Regions from separate parts of the Streptomyces sp. SP18BB07 genome, predicted to be linked through region 1. Evidence: predicted binding sites of a transcription regulator. Region 1 holds the regulator's gene; each other region holds the start of a gene.

Region 1 (6,963 bases):
TGCTGACCGCCGTGCTCTCGGCGGCCGTCCGCGTGCCCGCGCTGCGGCTGGGGATCGCGGAGCGCCGGCGCGGGCGGCGGGTGCCGTTGCTCGGGGGCCTCGCGGTGATGGGCGGGGTGGGGGCCGTGGCGTGGGTGGGGGAGTGGAGCGGGGTCGCTCCGCTCGGGCGCGAGGCCGGATGGCTGATCGTCGTCGGGGCCGGGCTCGGGGTGTTCGGGCTGCTCGGTGATGTGTGGCGGCTGCCGGCCGTGGTGCGGGCGGCGGGGGTGGTCGTCGGTGCCGCGCTGGTCGTGCCGTACCGCGAACTCGGCGTGCTGGGCGGGATGGCGGGGGTCGTCTGGATCGTCCTCGTGGTGCACGGGTTCAAGGGGATGGGGCGCTCCGACGGGGTGCTCGGGGTGGTCGGGGCGGTCACCGCGTTCGCGCTGAGCGGGTGTGCGGCGGCCGAGGTCATGGACGGACTGGCCACGCTGTTCAGCGTGCTGGCCGCCGCGCTCACCGGGTTCCTGATGCACAACTGGCCGCCCGCGCGCGTCGTGCTCGGCACGTGCGGGGCGCTGTTCGTGGGCTTCCTGCTCGCGGGGGGTGTGCTGCACGTGTACGCCGTCGGGTACGGGGCCGGTGTGGGGGCGCCCTTCGCCCTGACGGCCCTGGCCACCGCCGACGTGGTCCTCGTCCTGGTCTCGCGGAAGCGGGCGGGGCGGGAGTTGTGGCGGGGCGGGCCGGACCATCTCGCCCACCGGCTGCGGCGGATCGGGCTCACGCCGCCGGGGGTGGTGATCGTGATGGGGGTCGCGGCCGCGGGGTCCACGGGGGTGGGGCTCGCCATCCACATGCTGTGGACGCAGCCGCGCACCGCGTGGTGGGTGGCGGGGGCGACCGGCCTGGTCGTCCTGGGCATGCTCTTCGTCCCGCCGCCCACGACGAGACCGACGCCCGCGACCTCCGTGCGCGTCAATGGTCCCCGCGCCGTTCCCACGGGCGCCCACCGCGCCCCCGCCCCGCTCACCCGCCGCCACCCCATCCCAGGGGGCCGCGCCCCCGGCCCACCGCCCCGCCCCGACCGCTTCCGGGAACAGGAGACGGCGGAACTGGGGAGGAGGGGGTGGGTGGGGTAGGGCTGGGGCCGGGTGGGGCCGGGGCGGGGTGCCTGCCGGTTGGGCTGGTTGTGCGTGGGTCCCGGGCGGCCGTGGGGCGGCTCGCGGGCGAGGGGTCGGCTGCTGCGGGCTAAGGGGGCGGGTGCCGCCGGTGAGTCGGCGTTGCGTCATGGGATGGGCCTGCGCATCGACGAGGTCACCAGGTGCCCCGGTCGGCGGCGAGGCGGCTCCTCTCGCGGGAGCGGTTCGGCCTCCGGTCCGGTGGGGCTTCTCGCGCAGTTCCCCGCGCCCCTGAAGGGCGCAGGCCCTGGCGGGCCTGGGAGCGCGGGGTGCGATCCCTGGGGTTCCACCGCTCTCCCCGTCGCCCGTCGCCCGTCGCCCGCCCCTCGGCGACCCGCAGCCCCACCCCCGCACGTCACTCTCGTACCCGATGAGCGCCTGCCCCGTGGCCGTATACGTGCAGGTCAGCAGCCAGTTGCGTATAAGGAAAACATAAGAGTTGAGTCTCCTCCACTCAGGTCTGTTGACCCATCGGGAGGCGTCATGCACACTTGAGTCCGTTCCACTCAAGTCATTGTTGGAGGAATTGAAATGGCACGTGCGGTCGGCATCGACCTGGGCACGACTAACTCCGTCGTCAGCGTTCTTGAAGGCGGCGAGCCCACCGTCATCACCAACGCAGAGGGCGCCAGGACCACGCCGTCCGTCGTCGCCTTCGCCAAGAACGGTGAGGTGCTCGTCGGCGAGGTGGCCAAGCGCCAGGCGGTCACGAACGTGGACCGGACGATCCGGTCCGTCAAGCGTCACATGGGCACGGACTGGAAGATCGAGCTCGACGGGAAGCACTTCAACCCGCAGCAGATGAGCGCGTTCATCCTGCAGAAGCTGAAGCGCGACGCCGAGGCCTACCTGGGCGAGAAGGTCGCGGACGCGGTCATCACCGTCCCGGCGTACTTCAACGACTCCGAGCGCCAGGCGACGAAGGAGGCCGGTGAGATCGCGGGGCTGAACGTCCTGCGCATCGTCAACGAGCCCACCGCCGCCGCCCTCGCCTACGGCCTCGACAAGGACGACCAGACGATCCTGGTCTTCGACCTCGGTGGCGGCACCTTCGACGTGTCCCTCCTGGAGATCGGCGACGGCGTCGTCGAGGTGAAGGCCACCAACGGTGACAACCACCTCGGTGGTGACGACTGGGACCAGCGCGTCGTCGACTACCTGGTGCAGCAGTTCCGCGCCGGCCACGGCGTGGACCTCGCCAAGGACAAGATGGCCCTCCAGCGCCTCCGCGAGGCCGCCGAGAAGGCCAAGATCGAGCTGTCCTCCTCCACCGAGACCTCGATCAACCTGCCCTACATCACGGCCTCCGCCGAGGGCCCGCTGCACCTGGACGAGAAGCTCACCCGCGCCCAGTTCCAGCAGCTGACGGCCGACCTGCTGGAGCGCTGCAAGACGCCGTTCCACAACGTCATCAAGGACGCCGGCATCGCGCTGTCCGAGATCGACCACGTCGTTCTCGTCGGTGGCTCCACCCGTATGCCCGCCGTCGCCGAGCTCGTCAAGGAGCTGACCGGCGGCAAGGAGGCCAACAAGGGTGTGAACCCGGACGAGGTCGTCGCCATCGGCGCCTCCCTCCAGGCCGGTGTCCTGAAGGGTGAGGTCAAGGACGTCCTGCTCCTCGACGTCACCCCGCTGTCCCTCGGTATCGAGACCAAGGGCGGCATCATGACCAAGCTCATCGAGCGGAACACGACGATCCCGACCAAGCGGTCCGAGATCTTCACCACCGCCGAGGACAACCAGCCGTCCGTGCAGATCCAGGTCTACCAGGGCGAGCGCGAGATCGCGGCGTACAACAAGAAGCTCGGGATGTTCGAGCTGACCGGTCTGCCGCCGGCGCCCCGCGGCGTCCCGCAGATCGAGGTCTCCTTCGACATCGACGCCAACGGCATCATGCACGTGACCGCGAAGGACCTGGGCACGGGCAAGGAGCAGAAGATGACCGTCACCGGCGGCTCCTCGCTGCCGAAGGACGAGGTCGACCGGATGCGCCAGGAGGCCGAGCAGTACGCGGAGGAGGACCACCGCCGCCGCGAGGCCGCCGAGACCCGCAACCAGGGCGAGCAGCTCGTCTACCAGACCGAGAAGTTCCTCAAGGACAACGAGGACAAGGTCCCCGGTGACATCAAGACCGAGGTCGAGGCCTCCGTCGCCGAGCTGAAGGAAGCGCTCAAGGGCGAGGACACCGCCGAGATCCGCACGGCCACCGAGAAGGTCGCGGCCGTCTCGCAGAAGCTCGGCCAGGCCCTCTACGCCGACGCCCAGGCCGCGCAGGCCGCGGGCGGCGAGGCCGGCGCCGGCGCCGGTGACGCCAGGGCCGACGATGACGTCGTCGACGCCGAGATCGTCGACGAGGACCGGAAGGACGGTGCCGCGTGACGGAGGAGACCCCGGGCTTCGACGAGCAGCAGCCGCAGTCGGCTCAGCCGCAGCAGCCTGATGTCCCCTCCGGCTCCGAGGACGCCGAGCCGAAGGCCGCCCCCCAGGAGGGGGCGGCCCCGGCCGGGGACGCGGCAGCGACGGCCCAGGTGGCCGGTCTGACGGCGCAGCTGGACCAGGTGCGTACGGCGCTCGGTGAGCGCACGGCGGACCTCCAGCGCCTCCAGGCCGAGTACCAGAACTACCGTCGCCGGGTCGAGCGCGACCGGATCCAGGTCAAGGAGATCGCCATCGCGAACCTCCTCACCGAACTCCTGCCCGTGCTCGACGACATCGGGCGCGCGCGGGAGCACGGCGAACTCGTCGGCGGCTTCAAGTCCGTCGCCGAGTCCCTCGAGACCGTGGCGGCGAAGATGGGACTCATGCAGTTCGGCAAGGAGGGCGAGCCCTTCGACCCGACGATCCACGAGGCCCTGATGCACAGTTACGCGCCCGACGTCACCGAGACGACGTGCGTGGCGATTCTCCAGCCGGGGTATCGCATCGGCGAGCGCACCATCCGCCCCGCGCGGGTGGCCGTGGCCGAGCCGCAGCCCGGCGCGCAGACCGCCAAGGCCGAGGAGGCCGAGGCGGCCGACGACAAGGAGAGCGGTGGCCCGGACGAGGGCTGACGCCGACGAAGTGGACACCCGGTGGAAGGAGGGACGTCGCGGATGAGTACCAAGGACTTCATCGAGAAGGACTACTACAAGGTCCTCGGCGTCCCCAAGGACGCCACCGAGGCCGAGATCAAGAAGGCGTACCGCAAGCTCGCCCGCGAGTACCACCCGGACGCCAACAAGGGGAACGTCAAGGCCGAGGAGCGCTTCAAGGAGATCTCCGAGGCCAACGACATCCTCGGTGACCCCAAGAAGCGCAAGGAGTACGACGAGGCCCGCGCCCTCTTCGGCAACGGCGGCTTCCGTCCCGGACCCGGCGCCGGCGGCTCGTTCAACTTCGACCTGGGCGACCTCTTCGGCGGCGGCGCCCAGGGCGGGGGGCAGGCGGGCGGCTTCGGCGGGGGCATCGGCGATGTCTTCGGCGGCCTGTTCAACCGGGGCAGCTCCGGCACCACGCGGGTGCAGCCCCGGCGCGGCCAGGACATCGAGTCCGAGGTCACGCTGAGCTTCACCGAGGCCATCGAGGGCGCGACCGTGCCCCTGCGGATGTCCTCGCAGTCGCCCTGCAAGGGCTGTTCCGGCACCGGCGACGCCAACGGCACACCCCGCGTGTGCCCGACCTGCGTCGGCACCGGCCAGGTCGCGCGGGGCTCCGGCGGCGGCTTCTCCCTGACCGACCCCTGCCCGGACTGCAAGGGCCGGGGCCTGATCGCCGAGAACCCCTGCGAGATCTGCAAGGGCTCGGGCCGCGCCAAGTCCTCCCGCACCATGCAGGTCCGCATCCCGGCGGGCGTCCTGGACAGCCAGCGGATCCGGCTGCGCGGCAAGGGCGCCCCCGGCGAACGGGGCGGCCCGGCGGGCGACCTGTACGTCGTCGTGCACGTCGATGCGCACCCGGTGTTCGGCCGCAAGGACGACAACCTCACGGTGACCGTCCCGGTGACGTTCACCGAGGCGGCACTCGGCGGAGAGGTCCGGGTCCCGACCCTGGGCGGACCGCCGGTCACCCTGAAACTGCCTCCGGGCACCCCCAACGGCCGTACGATGCGGGCCCGGGGCAAGGGCGCCTTCCGCAAGGACGGCACCCGGGGGGACCTGCTGATCACGGTCGAGGTGAGTGTCCCGAAGGACCTGTCGGGGAAGGCTCGTGACGCGCTGGAGGCGTATCGCGAGGCGACCGCGGGCGAGGACCCGCGAGCGGAGCTGTTCCAGGCCGCGAAGGGAGCATGAATGTGATGGACGGCCGCCGTAGAAACCCCTATGAGCTGACGGAAGAGACACCGGTGTACGTCATCTCGGTGGCCGCCCAGCTCTCCGGTCTGCACCCGCAGACCCTGCGCCAGTACGACCGTCTCGGACTGGTCTCCCCGGACCGCACCGCCGGGCGGGGCCGTCGCTACTCGGCCCGTGACATCGAACTGCTGCGTACCGTCCAGCAGTTGTCGCAGGACGAGGGCATCAACCTGGCCGGCATCAAGCGCATCATCGAACTGGAGAACCAGGTCGCCGCGCTCCAGTCGAGGGTGGCCGAGATGGAGGCCGCGCTCGACGGCGCCGCCGCGGCCATGCGCCAGCGCGAGGCGGCGGTCCACGCGTCGTACCGGCGCGATCTGGTGCCGTATCAGGAAGTGCAGCAGAGCAGCGCGTTGGTGGTGTGGCGGCCGAAGGGTCGGCAGACGTCGTCCGACTGACGGTTCGGCAGCCATTCGTCTGACGACTCGTCAAGTACGGGCAGGGGCCCGGAGGTTCGTACGAACCTCCGGGCCCCTGCCCGTTGCTGGCGTCAGCTCCCGGGGTTCAGTTCGGTCGCCGTCACGACCTCCGCCTCGCCGGTCCACTTGTAGTGCGAGTTCCAGTCGTCGTCCACGGCGTCGACGAAGAAACAGCGCTCCTCGCCGTCCGGGTCGGTGCGGTACTCGTACGAGGTCGTGGTGGCCGACAGCCACTCCACCTCGCCCGCGTAGCACATCTTCTCGCCCTCGTCGCCGACGAGTTCGCCACCGTAGACGACGTACCGGGCCAGGTCGGGCGTCGGGTTGGCGTCCCAGTTCAGTTCGAAGCCGTACTCGGTCGGCGTGGCGGTCAGCCCCGTGACCGCGGAGGGCGGGGTGTCGTCCCGGCGCCGCCCGTCGACGGAGGCGGACCGCGCGGACTCGTTGCCCGCCGCGTCGACCGCGGTCACCCGGTAGTGGTAGGTGACGCCCTGCTCGGCGGAGGCGTCCCGGTACGAGAGCTGGTCGGTGGTGCCGACCCGGGTGTAGGTGCCGTCGGCGCTCGCAGCCCGGTACACCCGGTACGACGACGCTCCCGTGACCGCCGTCCAGCCGACGCGGATGCCGCCGTCCTCGGAAGCGTCGGTGACGTCCACACCCTGGGGAACGCCGGGTGCGACCCGGTCCACGGTGGTGACGGCCTTCTCCGCGGTGCTCTGCGACTCGTTCCCGGCCTGGTCGAGGGCGCGGACCACGTAGTGGTACCGCGCGCCGGTGACCGGGAGGGTGGCGTCCGTGAACGACGTACCCGTGGTCGTCGTCATCGGCTCGGCGAAGGCCCCGCCCTCCGCGCGGCGGTACACGCGGTAGCCCCGGAGGTCCATCTCCTTGTTCTTCGCCCAGCTCAGCTTGGCCTTGCCGGTGGTCTTGTCGTACGCCACGGTCGGGGCGGTGGGCGTCAGCGGGGCGATCTTGTCGACGGTGGCGGAGGTGCGGGGCGTGTAGGTGAACTTGACCTTGGCGGAGCCGGTCCAGTTGACGTAGTCGACGCGGAGG
Region 2 (6,963 bases), on a different contig from region 1:
CAGGCGGGGGAGATCTACATCAACCCGCTGCGCCAGTTCGACGACGAGGAGTGGCGCTTCATCCTCGCCCACGAGATGCTGCATGCCGCCCTGCGCCACGGCGACCGCTGCGGCACCCGCGACCCGTATCTGTTCAACATCGCCGCCGACTACGTCATCAACGACTGGCTGCGCGAGATGCGGGTCGGCACGATGCCCGAGGGGCTGCTGTACGACCCCGAGCTGTCCGGGCTGTCGGCCGAGGAGGTCTACGACCGGATTGCCGGCGACCTGCGCCGGATGCGCCGGCTCGCCACCTTGCGCGGAAAGGGCGCCGGTGACATCCTCGGCGGCCCGCTCGGCTCGCCGCGCGACTACGTCGACCTCGACGAGTTCTACCGCCGGGGCCTCGCCCGGGGCTTCGATCTGCACGAGCGGCAGGAACGCGGCCTGCTGCCCGCCGGTCTGGTCGAGGAGATCCGCGCCCTCAGTCATCCGCCCCTGCCCTGGGACGCGCAACTCGCGCGCTGGTTCGACGAGTTCGTGCCCCGCCCGCAGGCCGTACGGACCTACGCGCGCCCTTCGCGCCGTCAGTCCGCCACCCCCGACATCCCGCGTGCCGGACGGTACTTCCCGCCCGAGGAGATCGCCCGTTGCACCTTCGGCGTCGTGCTCGACACCTCCGCCTCCATGGACCGCACGCTGCTCGGCAAGGCGTTGGGCGCGATCGCCTCGTACGCCGCGGCCCGTGACGTACCGGCCGCCCGGGTCGTCTTCTGCGACGCGGCTCCGCACGACGCGGGGTTCGTGCCGGTCACCGAGATCGCCGGGCGGGTGCGGGTGCGTGGGCGCGGCGGTACGGAGCTGCAGCCGGGCGTCGATCTGCTGCACCGCGCCGAGGACTTCCCGCCGCGCGCGCCGGTCCTCGTCATCACGGACGGCTGGTGCGACGTGCTGCGGGTGCGGCGGGAGCACGCGTATCTGATTCCACAAGGTGCTCGCCTGCCGTTCACCGCGCGGGGGCCGGTGTTCAGGGTGAGATGAGCCTCGGACCCGCCGGAGTGTGATCGGATGGGGGCACGGAACCCGGCGACGGGACTCCGGCATCATGACCCACAGAAAGGACTCACCGTGGCCACCACGCGCACCGCACACACCGTCTGGGAAGGCGAGCTGCTCAAGGGCACCGGCACCGTCACCTTCGACTCCTCCGGCATCGGTTCGCAGCCGGTGTCGTGGCCGTCGCGCGCGGAGCAGGCGAACGGCAAGACCAGCCCCGAGGAGCTGATCGCGGCCGCCCACTCCAGCTGCTTCTCCATGGCGCTCTCCCACGGCCTCACCGGCGCGGGCAACCCGCCCACCCGCCTGGAGACCAAGGCCGACGTGACCTTCCAGCCCGGTGAGGGCATCACCGGCATCCACCTCACCGTCCGCGGCGAGGTCCCCGGCCTGGACGAGGCCGGCTTCCAGGAGGCGGCCGAGGGCGCAAAGAAGAACTGCCCGGTCAGCCAGGCCCTGACCGGCACGACGATCACGCTGACGGCCGAACTGGTCTGACCGCCTGCTTCGTGCGCCCCGTCTCCGCCCCGTTGACAAGAACCCACTCAAGTTTTGTGCTGGTGGTGGGAACACTTGGCGGACCTCGCGGATCCTTGTGGACTCCGCTGGAAGGGGACGGCGATGGGGCGTGCGGTCGGGATCGATCTCGGTACGACGAACTCGGTGGTGGCCCTGCTGGAGGGCGGTGAGCCGACCGTCGTCGTGAACGCGGAGGGGCAGCGGACCACACCGTCGGTGGTGGCCTTCGCCAAGAACGGCGAGGTGCTCGTCGGCGAGGTGGCCAAGCGGCAGGCCGTGACGAACGTGGAGCGCACCGCGCGCTCCGTCAAACGCCATATGGGCGACGCGAGTTGGCGGTTCCCGGCGGAGGGCTCCGTGGACGGCACCCGCTACCGGGCCCAGGAACTGTCCGCGCGTGTCCTGCAGAAGCTGAAGCGGGACGCCGAGTCGTACCTCGGCGAGGACGTCTCGGACGCCGTCATCACCGTGCCCGCCTACTTCGACGACGCGCAGCGGCAGGCGACCAAGGAGGCGGGGGAGATCGCGGGCCTGAAGGTCCTGCGGATCATCAACGAGCCCACGGCCGCGGCCCTCGCGTACGGCCTGGACCGGGGCGAGGAGCAGACCGTCCTCGTCTTCGACCTCGGCGGCGGCACCTTCGACGTCTCCCTCCTGGAGATCGGCGACGGGGTCATCGAGGTGAAGGCCACCAACGGCGACACCCGGCTCGGGGGCGACGACTGGGACCAGCGGGTGGTCGAGCACCTCGTCAAACGGTTCCAGGGGAAGCACGGTGTCGATCTCGGCCGCGACAAGATGGCGTTGCAGCGGCTGCGCGAGGGGGCGGAGCGGGCCAAGATCGAGCTGTCCAGCTCCTCCGAGACGTCCATCAACCTCCCGTACATCACCGCGTCCGCCGAGGGGCCGCTCCACCTGGAGGAGGGCCTGACGCGCGCCCAGTTCCAGGAGCTGACCGCCGATCTGCTCGACCGCTGCCGGACACCGTTCCACCAGGCCGTCAAGGACGCGGGGGTGAAGCTCGCCGCGATCGACCACGTCATCCTCGTCGGCGGTTCGACGCGGATGCCCGCCGTGAGCGACCTGGTGCGGGAACTCACCGGCAAGGACCCGCACAAGGGGGTGAACCCCGACGAGGTGGTGGCGGTCGGCGCCGCGCTCCAGGCGGGCGTCATCCGGGGCGACGTGAAGGACGTGCTGCTCCTCGACGTCACCCCACTGTCCCTGGGCATCGAGACCAAGGGCGGCATCATGACGAAGCTCATCGAACGCAACACCACGATCCCGACCCGCCGTTCGGAGATCTTCACCACGGCCGCCGACAACCAGCCCTCGGTCGGCATCCAGGTCTACCAGGGCGAGCGGGAGATCGCCGCGTACAACAAGAAGCTGGGCGTCTTCGACCTCACCGGGCTGCCGCCGGCGCCGCGTGGCGTCCCGCAGATCGAGGTGGCCTTCGACATCGACGCGAACGGCATCATGCACGTCTCGGCGAAGGACCTCGCCACCGGCCGCGAACAGAAGATGACGGTGACCGGCGGCTCCGCGCTCCCCAAGGACGACATCGACCGCATGATGCGGGAGGCCGAGCAGTACGCCGACGACGACCGCCGGCGCCGTGAGGCCGCCGAGACCCGCAACCACGCCGAGCAACTCGCCTACCAGACCGAGAGGTTCCTCCGCGACAACGAGGAACGGGTCCCCGCCGACAGCAGGGCCGAGGTGGAGGCCGCGGTGGCGGAGGTGAAACGCCTCCTGGAGCACCCGGAGGACATCGCCCCCCTCCGCACCGCCACCGACCACCTCACCACCGTCAGCCAACGCATGGGCCAGTCCATGTACGCCGCGGCGGCCGCCGGCCGGGCCGACGCACCGCCCCCCGGCCCCGCCGAGGCCGGGACGGCGGACGGGACGGAGGACGGGACCGTGGTCGACGCGGAGATCGTGGACGAGGAGAAGGGGCCGAAGGGAGGGGCGGCGTAGGCTTTCCGGGGCCGAACCGGCTGCGGGCGGCGACTGCGGGCGGCGGTGGGGTGGAGGTTCAGTACCGGTCGCGGTAGCGCTTCAGGATGTCCCTCGTCGCCTCGGCGGACGCGGCGTGCGCCGCCATGTGGTCGAGGACCTCGAGGTGGAGGGAGACCTCTTTGCGGGAGTCGAGGTAGAGGGCGCCGGAGAGGTACTCGGTGTAGACCATGTCGGGGAGTTCGGGTTCGGCGAAGCGGAAGAGGGAGAACGGGGCGTAGGTGCCGGGGTGCGGGCCGCTGGCGAACTCGCAGACCTGGAGGATCACATGGTCCTGCTCGGTGACGTCGAGGAGCCGGTCGATCTGGTCGCGCATGACCTGGGAGCGGATGCTCACCGGCCGCGTCAGGGCCGTCTCGTCCATGATCACCCATAGGTGCGGCGGCTTCTCCTGGGTGAGGAGCTTCTGTCTCGCCATCCGCAGCGACACATGCCGTTCGATCGTCTCGGGACCGGTCTGCCCGACCGTCCCGGCCTCCATCACGGCCCGCGCGTACTCCTCCGTCTGCAGCATCCCCGGCACGAAGTGCGGCTCGTACTGCCGGATCAGATGGGCCGCGCCCTCCAGGCTGACGTACACGCTGAACCAGTCGGGCATCACGTCGTGGAACCGCTGCCACCAGCCCGGTTTGTTCGCCTCCTCGGCCAGCGTCACGAACGCGGCGACCTCGTGCTCGGCGACCCCGTACGTCGTCAGCAGCACCTGGACGTAGGGGATCTTGAGCGCGACGTCGGCGGTCTCCATGCGCCGTACGGTCGCCGGGGCGACCCGGAGGACGCGTGCCGCCTCCTCGCGCTTGAGCCCGGCGGACTCCCGCAGTTCCTGGAGCCGTCTTCCGAGCACCACCTGACCCACGGTGGGCGCGGCCCGCCGCTCACTCACGCCACGCCTCCCCACGCGCCGAGATACCCCACCAGTCTGTCATGCCCCGGTGGATCTCTCACAGGGGTGACCGGAAGACAATGCTCCGGCGGACTCCGGTACGGCGACCCCCGCAGGGTACGGGAGCCATGACCTCGGAGGTAATCGACCGCCGTACACCCCGCGAGGCAAGGTGAGGTCACCGCCCACCCACCACCTCGACGGAGCGTGACTGCCATGTCTATGACCATCCAGACCGCCAGGCTCGCCGTGCTCGCGCGGAGCGCCGACCCCCGCACCATGCTGCGCCGCTTCCTGGCCGCCGACGCGGCGGTGACCGGGGCGAACGGGCTCGCCTACCTTCTGGCCTCCGGCCCCCTCGGCCGCTTCCTCGGCGTCGACTCCGGGCTGCTCGTCGGGCTCGGCGCGTTCCTCTCGGCGTACGCGGCGGGTGTCGCCCTGCTGGCCGCGCGTGAGCGGCCGCCGACGCTGCCCGTCCGGGCCGTGATCGAGGCCAACCTCGCCTGGACGGTCCTCAGCCTCGTCGCCCTGGCGCTGTGGCTGACGCCGAGCACGGCGGGCGCGGTGTGGACGCTGCTCCAGGCGGTCACCGTGGCCGGGTTCGCGGCCGTCCAGTACCTCACCCTCCGTGCGGCCGGGAAACGAACGGACGCCGGGTGAGCGTCAGGACATCAGCGCGTGCAGGTACTTGACCGTCGCCGGGTCGGCCGGGAGGAACGTCTCGATGGCCAGCTCGGCCACGGTCACGTCCATGGGGGTGTTGAAGGTGGAGACCGAGGAGACGAAGGACAGCACCCGGCCCTCGTGCTCGATCCGCATCGGCAGCGCGAACCAGGCACTCGGCTCCGCGCCGGCCCCCGCGTCCCCGCCGGGCTCGGCCTCGGGCGTGCCCGGCGGCAGCGGATACGCCGCCACCTCCTCGTACAGCACCCGCAGCGGCTTCGAGCGGTGCAGCGCCACCTGCCGTTCCATCTGCTCCAGCAGGTGCCCGCGCCAGGCGCGCAGATTGCGGATGCGCGGCGCCATGCCCTCGGGATGCAGCGTCAGCCGCATCGCGTTGAGCGGCGGGACGAGCAGCGACTCGGGGATCCCGTCGAGGAGCATGAGGATGCCCCGGTTGGCGGCCAGGACGTCGTACGTCGCGTTCATCACCAGCGCCGGATACGGCTCGTAGCCCTGGATCAGCCGCTCCATGCCCTCCCGCAGCGCGCCCATCGACGGATCGTCGAGCGGGGTCTCCGGGTAGTGCGGGGCGTAACCGGCCGCGAGCAGCAGCGCGTTCCGCTCCCGTACGGGTACGTCCAGGTGCTCGGCGAGCCGGAGCACCATTTCCTCGCTCGGGCGGGAGCGGCCCGTCTCGACGAAGCTGACGTGCCGCGCCGAGGAACCCGCGCGCAACGCCAACTCCAGCTGGCTGACCCGCCGTTGCTCCCGCCAGGCGCGCAGCAGCGGGCCCACGCCCTGGTCGGCGGGCGCCGTGGGACGGCCCGGGGTGCCGGTCGGGACAGTGGTCATGCCCACAACGTAGCCGAGCCGATCGAGGTGTGGCGGGTCCGGGCTCCTGACCAGGGACTCGGCGGTCCGTCTGTGGCACGCTGGGAGGGACCGCACCTCACGGAGGGGACGTCCCGGAAGGAGTCGGCCATGCCCGTCGAACCCTTGTCGCAGAAGGAGATCGAGGACCGGCTGGCGGAGCTGCCCGGCTGGTCGCTGGACGGGGGCCGGATCGCCCGCTCCTACCGGCTGGACTCGCACTTCGCGGCGACCGCGCTGGTCGTGCACATCGCCCAGACCCAGGAGGAGCTCGGCCACCACTCCGACCTCACCCTCGGTTACGACACGGTGTCGCTGACCGTCCACACCCACAGCGCGGGCGGTGCCGTCACCGAGAAGGACTTCGAGCTGGCCCGCAGGGTGGAGGCGCTCGCCCCCGGCCACGGGGCGAGCTGAGGCGGGTGCTGGACTACGACAAGGAGGCCGGCGACTACGACGCCCTGCGCGGCGGCGAGCCCCGCGCCGAGGCCGCCGCCCGCGCCGTGCTCGGCCTCGTGCCCGAGGGCGCCCGCCGTCTGCTCGACATCGCCTGCGGCACCGGGATCGTCACCCGGCGGCTCGCGGCCGCGCGGCCCGGGGCACGGGTCACGGGGGTCGACCTCACGTACGCGATGGCGAGCCGGGCCGCCGCCCGGCTGCCCGGCTCCGTCGTGATCGGCGACGGCCGCCGACTCCCGTTCCGTGACGCGGAGTTCGACGCCGTCACCAGCGTGTGGCTGCTGCATCTGCTGGGCGGCCCCGAGGACGTACGGGCCGTGGTCGGGGAGTGCGCCCGGGTGCTCCGCCCCGGCGGTGTGTACGTCACCACCGTCGACAAGGCGGCCTCCCACAACGTGGGCAGCGACATCGACGCGGTGCTGGCCCCACGGCCCCGAGCACCGGCGATGGACCCCGCCGGGGCCGTCGAGAAGTACGCCGGCGAACACGGTCTGCGGGCCGCCGGGCAG
Region 3 (6,963 bases), on a different contig from region 1:
CGCCGAACTTCTCCACCAGGTCCGGGTCGCCGATCGCGGCCAGGCCCAGGGGCGCGGGCCAGGCCGAGAAGGTGCCGGAGCCGAAGGAGGCGCCGGAGGTGAAGGAGGCGCCCGGGTTGTCGGTGAACGAGTGGCGCGGGTCGGTGGAGAGGGTGACCGGGATGCCCAGTCGCGTGTCGGCCGCGAGGGCCTGGAGCCGGTTGACCCATTCCGCCGTCTCCCGAATCCCGTGGCGGCCCACGAGGTTGAAGTGGGTCAGGCGGCCGTCCACGACCAGTTCCGTGGTGCCCTGCCGGAGGAACGGCCCGTCGGTCGTCTCGGCGAGCGTCCCGTCGCCGTTCATCGTCACCCTCGTGTGGAAGAGCTGACCCGCCTTCTCCGCGAGGGTCATCCGGGCCAGGAGGTCCTCCACTCGTTCGTCGACGGGGCGGCTCGGGTCGCGGTACGGGGCTGTGGGCATCCGGCAGTTCCTGGGGGAGGGGGGACGAGGGCGGCGGCGTTGCCGCGCAGGCCCGTTCAGGGAGCGGCCCGTTCAGGGAAGCAGCAAAGCCGAGTGGGTACTAGGTTTTGGACAAGTGGCCACTCTCACGCGGCACATGGCTTGAAAGAAGAGGTCGTTGACTCGTGTAACCGTCGGTTCGTTAAGGGCTCTTGAGGCCGCGTGGTGCGGGCTAGGGTGGCGGGCATGGTGCGGAACCGGAGGTCGGAGGGGGCCGACGGCTCCGCAGGGCGTGAGCCGGAGGGCTCCGGCGCGCGGGGTACGTACGCCGTCGGGGACGAGCGGCGGCTGCGCATTCTCGACGCGGCTGTCGAGCACTTCGCCCAGCGGGGCTTCCACGCCTCCTCGTTGGCCCGGATCGCCGGCGACGTCGGCATCACCCAGGGCGGGCTGCTGCATCACTTCCGCAGTAAGGAGGACCTGCTCGTCCAGGTCCTGGAACGCATGGACGAAAGCGACCGGGAGCGGTTCTTCTCACGGGAGTTCGAGTCGGCGGCCCAGATGTTCACGGCGCTCGTGCGGCTCGCCGAGTACAACAGCGCGCGGCTGGGCCGCACTCGGATGTTCAACGTCCTGGCCGCCGAGGCCGGTGACCCCGGTCATCCCGCCCACGCGTACTTCGTCGAGCGGTACGCCGAGGTGGTGGGCACCCTGTCCGGAGTGCTGCGGCGCGGGGTGGACAGCGGTGAACTGCGGGCCGGTACGGACGTCGTGGCCGTGGCGCAGGAGCTGGCCGCGGTGATGGACGGGCTGCAGATCCAGTGGGTGCTGGATCCTGAGGGGTTCGACATGGTGGGCCGGTTCCGGGCGTATGTGGAGCGGGTGCGGAGGGAGATCGGGGCGGAGGGCTCGTAGCGGGCCGACGGAAGGCCCGGGGAGGCGGAGCTGTCGGCTTGCTGTGAATCGCGTTTCGGGTGGCGGGGGTCACAGACAAGGGCGTACCGGGGCGTCGAGGGTGAGGGGAAACGGAAGGAGCACCTCACCTTGGATGCCGCCGAGAGTGTGGAGACCGCGGGGCCCGTCCTCGACGGCATCCCGCGGCAGCCTGGCGCGGCACTCGGTGGGGCGCCGGAGCGGGCACCGGCGGAGGCCCCGGACGTCGGGGTGGACGTGGTGGGACCTGGGGCGGCGGAACCCGGGGTGTGCGTGGTCGAACCCGGGGCGCGTGTAGGGGAATCCGAGGCGCCCGGGGTGTACGCCAGGCCGCTTTCCTCCTGGCGAATCTCCTCCCGGCGTGTCTCCTCCCGGCGAATCTCCTCCCGGCGTGTCTCCTCCTGGCGTGAGTCCTCCTGGCGTGAGTCCTCCGGGGGCGCGTCCTCCTGGCGTCGGCGCACGCCGTTCCCGCGCCCCTCGCGGCTGCTCCCCACCCCCGTCGGTACGCCCTTCACCTTCTTCTACGCCACCGTCCTCGTGATGACCTCCCTCGTCGCCGAGTACGCAGACCCGGCCCTGGTGCACGCCCTGCATCAGGGCTCCAGTACGGATGTGGCGCATCTGGTCCGGACCCCGGCGCTGGTGCTGCTCGCGAGCGCGGTGTGGGTCGCGGGCGGGGTCGGCTCGCTGTACGCCCTCGCCTTCCTGCTGGTGCTGACCGCGCTGGAACGCCGGATCGGCGGGTGGCGCACGGCCGGTGTGTTCCTGCTGGGCCATGTCCTCGCCACCCTCGCCACGGAGGTCCCGGTGGGCTTCGCCGTCCTGGCAGGCCACCTCCCCGACAGCTCCCTCCACCGCCTCGACTACGGCATCAGCTTCGGAGTGGCCGCGAGCGCGGGCGCGTTGGCGGGCCTCTTGCCGCCGTGGCTGCGGTGGCCCCTGCTGCTGGGCTTCGGCGGGATGCTGGTGGACGACCTGCTCACCTTCTCGGACCCGATGACCAACTGGGGGCATCTGCTGTCGCTGGCGATCGGGGTGGCGATGTGGCCGGTGGTGCGGCGGTGGCGGCTCGAGTGCCGTGGCTCAGGGTCGGCCGGTGAACTTCGCGCTGGTCAGTGGGGCCCGCACCGTCCAGCCCAGTGACTCGTACAGGGCCCGGCCGTCCGGTGTGCCGGCCAGGACGCCCGTCTCCGCGCCCTGTTCGAGGGCGGCCCGGGCGAGGGTGCGCATGACGAGGGTGCCGAGGCCGCGGCGGCGGTGGTCCGGGGACGTCTCTATCTGGTCGACGACCGCTGTCGCGCCGGTCGGGGCGATCTGGCCGCGGGCCGCCAGGGAACCGTCCGGCGCCGCGACCATCACCCGGGTCACGCCACCGCGCGACCAGGTACGCAGCCGGTAGCCGTCGGGCACGGCGGCCTGGGGCTCCTGGGGCTCCTGGGACTGCTGGGGCTCGTCGGGCTCCAGGCGCAGGGACATGAGATAGCCGGGGTCGGGGTCGATCCACCAGCCCTCGCCGAGCCACGAGGTCACCGTCGGCGCGTCCGTGAAGACCTTGAGCCAGGTGCCGGCCCCGGTGACGGAGTCCGCCACTTTCCGCACCGTCCCCTCCTCCACCTCGTCGTGCGTCGCCGAGAAGACGTGGCGGGTGACGTGATGGGCCAGGCCCATGTCGATGGTGAAGCCCCACGGTTCGACCACCGGAGGCGCCGCTCCCCGCGAGGCGACCCATCCGTCGACCCACGCCCGCACGATTCCGTCCACGCTGACCCCCGCGATCCTTGTAATGGCCGAGATGGCGATAAGGGTATTACGTAAGGGTGGGCGTGTGGCGTGGGCCTCACGTTTGGCCACCGGCAGAGGTAGTCGTGATCGCCCACAGCGAACGGATGTCGTCTCGGGGAACATTCCACGGCTCACCTGCATTGAGTCGGCATAGCTCAACTTGACTGCCGAGGGAGAGATCATGGCATCGACGTCCGCACCGCTCACCCTGCCCGTGCTGCCGCTCGACGAGGAGGTCGTGCTGCCGGGGATGGTGGTGCCGCTGGACCTCAATGACACCGACGTACGCGCCGCGGTGGAGGCCGCGCAGGCGGCCGCGCGCGCCGAACCCGGGAAGCCGAAGGTGCTGCTGGTGCCGCGGATCGACGGGACCTACGCGAGCACCGGCGTGCTCGGGACCGTCGAGCAGGTCGGACGGCTGGCGGACGGGGATCCGGGAGCGCTGATCCGCGCCATAGGGCGCGTGCGGATCGGGGCCGGGACCACCGGGCCCGGTGCCGCCCTGTGGGTCGAGGGCACCCGCATCGACGACAGTGTGCCGGAGCCGCTGCCCGGGCAGGTCGTCGAACTTGTCAAGGAGTACAAGGCCCTTGCCACCAGCTGGCTGCGCAAGCGCGGCGCCTGGCAGGTCGTGGACCGGGTGCAGGCCATCGACGACGTCTCCGCACTCGCCGACAACTCCGGCTACTCGCCCTTCCTCACCGTCGAGCAGAAGATCCAGCTCCTGGAGACCGCCGACCCCGTCGCCCGGCTGAAGCTCGCCACCCAGCTGCTGCGCGACCACCTCGCCGAGCAGGACGTCGCCGAGACCATCGCCAAGGACGTCCAGGAGGGCGTCGACAAGCAGCAGCGCGAGTTCCTGCTGCGGCGTCAGCTCGAAGCCGTCCGCAAGGAGCTGCGCGAGCTGAACGGCGAGAAGGACGGCGAGGAGTCCGACGACTACCGGGCGCGCGTCGAGGCCGCCGACCTGCCGGAGGCCGTACGGGAGGCCGCGCTCAAGGAGGTCGACAAGCTGGAGCGGTCCAGCGACCAGTCGCCCGAGGGCGGCTGGATCCGCACCTGGCTCGACACCGTGCTCGAACTGCCGTGGAACGAGCGGACCGAGGACGCGTACGACATCCAGGGCGCGAAGGGTGTCCTCGACGCCGAGCACGCCGGGCTGGAGGACGTGAAGGAGCGCATCACCGAGTACCTCGCGGTGCGCAAGCGGCGGGCCGATCGGGGCCTCGGTGTCGTCGGCGGGCGGCGCGGCGGTGCCGTGCTCGCGCTCGTCGGGCCGCCCGGCGTCGGCAAGACCAGCCTCGGTGAGTCCGTGGCGCACGCCATGGGGCGCAAGTTCGTCCGGGTCGCGCTCGGCGGTGTGCGGGACGAGGCGGAGATCCGCGGGCACCGGCGTACATACGTCGGGGCGCTCCCCGGGCGCATCGTCCGCGCCATCAAGGAAGCCGGGTCCATGAACCCCGTCGTCCTGCTCGACGAGATCGACAAGGTGGGCTCCGACTTCCGGGGCGACCCGGCGGCGGCGCTGCTGGAGGTCCTCGACCCCGCGCAGAACCATACCTTCCGGGACCACTACCTGGAGGTCGAGCTGGACCTGAGCGACGTCGTCTTCCTCGCCACCGCCAACGTGCTGGAGGCGATCCCCGAGGCCCTGCTCGACCGCATGGAGCTGGTCCGGCTGGACGGCTACACCGAGGACGAGAAGGTCGTCATCGCCCGGGACCACCTGCTGCCCCGGCAGCTGGAGCGGGCCGGGCTCGACGCCGACGAGGTCGTCCTCGACGAGAGCGCGCTGCGCAAGCTCGCCGGTGAGTACACGCGCGAGGCGGGCGTACGGAACCTGGAGCGGTCCGTGGCGCGACTGCTGCGGAAGGTCGCGGCCCAGCACGAACTGGGTCAGCGGGAGCTGCCGTTCACCGTCACCGACGGGGACCTGCGCGGGCTCATCGGCCGGCCGCACCATGTGCCCGAGTCCGCACAGGACCCGGCGGAGCGGCGTACGGCGGTGCCGGGTGTCGCGACCGGGCTCGCGGTCACCGGCGCGGGCGGCGACGTGCTCTACGTCGAGGCGTCGCTGGCCGACCCGGAGACGGGCGCGGCGGGGCTGACCCTCACCGGCCAGCTGGGCGACGTGATGAAGGAGTCCGCGCAGATCGCGCTCTCCTTCCTGCGCTCGCACGGCGCGGAGCTGGAGCTGCCCGTCGCCGACCTGAAGGACCGGGGTGTGCACATCCACTTCCCGGCGGGCGCGGTCCCCAAGGACGGCCCCAGCGCCGGCGTCACCATGACGACGGCCCTCGCCTCGCTGCTGTCGGGACGGCTGGTCCGTACGGACGTGGCGATGACGGGTGAGGTCTCGCTGACCGGGCGGGTGCTGCCGATCGGCGGGGTGAAGCAGAAGCTGCTCGCGGCGCACCGGGCCGGTGTGACCACCGTCGTCATCCCGAAGCGGAACGAGGCGGACCTCGACGATGTGCCGGCGGAGGTGCTGGAGAAGCTCGACGTGCACGCGGTCACCGATGTCCGGCAGGTGCTGGAGCTGGCGCTGGCGCCGGCGGAGGTGGGGGTGCCGGTAGCCGCTTGAGGCCGCGGGGTGGGGGTGCGTGCGGGTGAGTGGGCGGGTGCGGGTCCGGTGGGGGGGGGGGGGGGGGGGGGGGGGCCCCCGCGCGGGGGGGGCGGGCGGGGGGGGGGCCCGCCCACGGGGGGGCCGCCGCCGGGGGGGGGGGGCCGGTGGTGGCTCGGGGGGGGGGGCGCCCGGGTGTGGGGGGGGGGGGGGGCCCCCCCCGCCCCCCCCCCCCACCCACCCGCACCCGGCAACGCACCCGACCCGGCCCTTTTCCCCACGTGGCGGTCACCAACCGCTCCCGCCTGCGAAATACTGACCGGCGGGTACCGGAATCGGAAAGCAGGAGCGCTGACGTGCACGACGAGGGCGGAAACGGCGACGGCATCGGTGTCGGGGCCGGCATGGACCAGGCGTTCCTGGCGCTGGAGCGCGAGTTGACGGTCCTGTTGCGGCGCGCCCGTGCCAAGTCCGGGGAGATGGCCCGGGCCGTTCACCCCGACCTGGAGTCCGCCGCCTACGGCCTCCTCGCCCGCCTCGACGAGGCCGGCCGGCTGCGTGCCACCGAACTCGCCGCCTACATCGGCGTCGGCAAGGCCACCATGTCCCGTCAGCTCCGCGCCCTGGAGCACCTCGGTCTCATCGCCCGCGAACCCGACCCCGCCGACGGGCGTGCCTGGCTCGTCCACCTCACGGAGGAGGGCCGGGCCCGCTTCCGTGCGGTCCGGGACGCCCGCCGCGTCGCCTACGTACGGCAGCTCGCCGACTGGGACCGGGACGAGGTGGCCCAACTCGCGCGCCTGCTGCACCAGCTGAACCGGGGCGTCGAGGGCTGAGACCCGAAAGGGCCGCTCACCACTCCACGAACACCACGCTCGCGTCGTCGTGCGTCTTGGCGCGGCCCAGGAACTCCCGCTCCACATCGGTGGCTTCCAGTTCCCGCACGCGCTGCACCAGCCCCCGCGGCCCCGTCTTCCGGACGAGGGTGAGGCAGTCCGCCCAGTCGCCCTCGCGGAACGTCTCCACCCAGCGGCCCGCCCCGTCCGTCAACGCGACCAGCGAGCGGACCTCCTCGCGGGCGACGCTTCCCGTGACCGCCCGTGCGGCGACGGCGGGATCCGCGGCCGCCGTCCAGAATCCGCCCTCCTTGTTCCGCACCGTCGAGTCGACGATCGCGGCCGTCGCGAGCGAGGCCCGGGGCAACCGGGAGAGACGGTCGTCGAGGACGGCCGTCACCGCGCCGTCC

What was found. Region 1 encodes HspR, which represses chaperone genes until heat shock. Its sites were predicted from a motif close to TTGAGNNNNNNNNNCTCAA; they were not measured.
Region 2: the regulator HspR is predicted to act here: its motif matches at 1,569-1,587, upstream of dnaK (molecular chaperone DnaK).
Region 3: the regulator HspR is predicted to act here: its motif matches at 3,295-3,313, upstream of lon (endopeptidase La).

Annotation. Positions count from the first base shown of each region.
Region 1 covers NZ_JAQYWT010000359.1:124,681-131,643, forward strand. Annotated here, with positions in the region: gene PUR53_RS38370 (MraY family glycosyltransferase) at 1-1,118, shown strand, start outside; gene dnaK (molecular chaperone DnaK) at 1,689-3,536, shown strand; gene grpE (nucleotide exchange factor GrpE) at 3,533-4,207, shown strand; gene dnaJ (molecular chaperone DnaJ) at 4,250-5,425, shown strand; gene PUR53_RS38390 (heat shock protein transcriptional repressor HspR) at 5,431-5,886, shown strand; partial or broken gene PUR53_RS38395 (fibronectin type III domain-containing protein) at 5,979-6,963, opposite strand, start outside.
Region 2 covers NZ_JAQYWT010000326.1:36,858-43,820, forward strand. Annotated here, with positions in the region: gene PUR53_RS25370 (vWA domain-containing protein) at 1-1,023, shown strand, start outside; gene PUR53_RS25375 (OsmC family protein) at 1,111-1,536, shown strand; gene dnaK (molecular chaperone DnaK) at 1,660-3,540, shown strand; gene PUR53_RS25385 (helix-turn-helix domain-containing protein) at 3,599-4,462, opposite strand; gene PUR53_RS25390 (hypothetical protein) at 4,679-5,122, shown strand; gene PUR53_RS25395 (helix-turn-helix domain-containing protein) at 5,126-5,977, opposite strand; gene PUR53_RS25400 (4a-hydroxytetrahydrobiopterin dehydratase) at 6,107-6,412, shown strand; gene PUR53_RS25405 (class I SAM-dependent methyltransferase) at 6,418-6,963, shown strand, end outside.
Region 3 covers NZ_JAQYWT010000274.1:133,304-140,266, forward strand. Annotated here, with positions in the region: gene PUR53_RS13505 (glycoside hydrolase family 3 protein) at 1-460, opposite strand, end outside; gene PUR53_RS13510 (TetR/AcrR family transcriptional regulator) at 686-1,354, shown strand; gene PUR53_RS13515 (rhomboid-like protein) at 1,484-2,515, shown strand; gene PUR53_RS13520 (GNAT family N-acetyltransferase) at 2,456-3,133, opposite strand; gene lon (endopeptidase La) at 3,336-5,738, shown strand; gene PUR53_RS13530 (MarR family winged helix-turn-helix transcriptional regulator) at 6,074-6,553, shown strand; gene PUR53_RS13535 (protein phosphatase 2C domain-containing protein) at 6,570-6,963, opposite strand, start outside.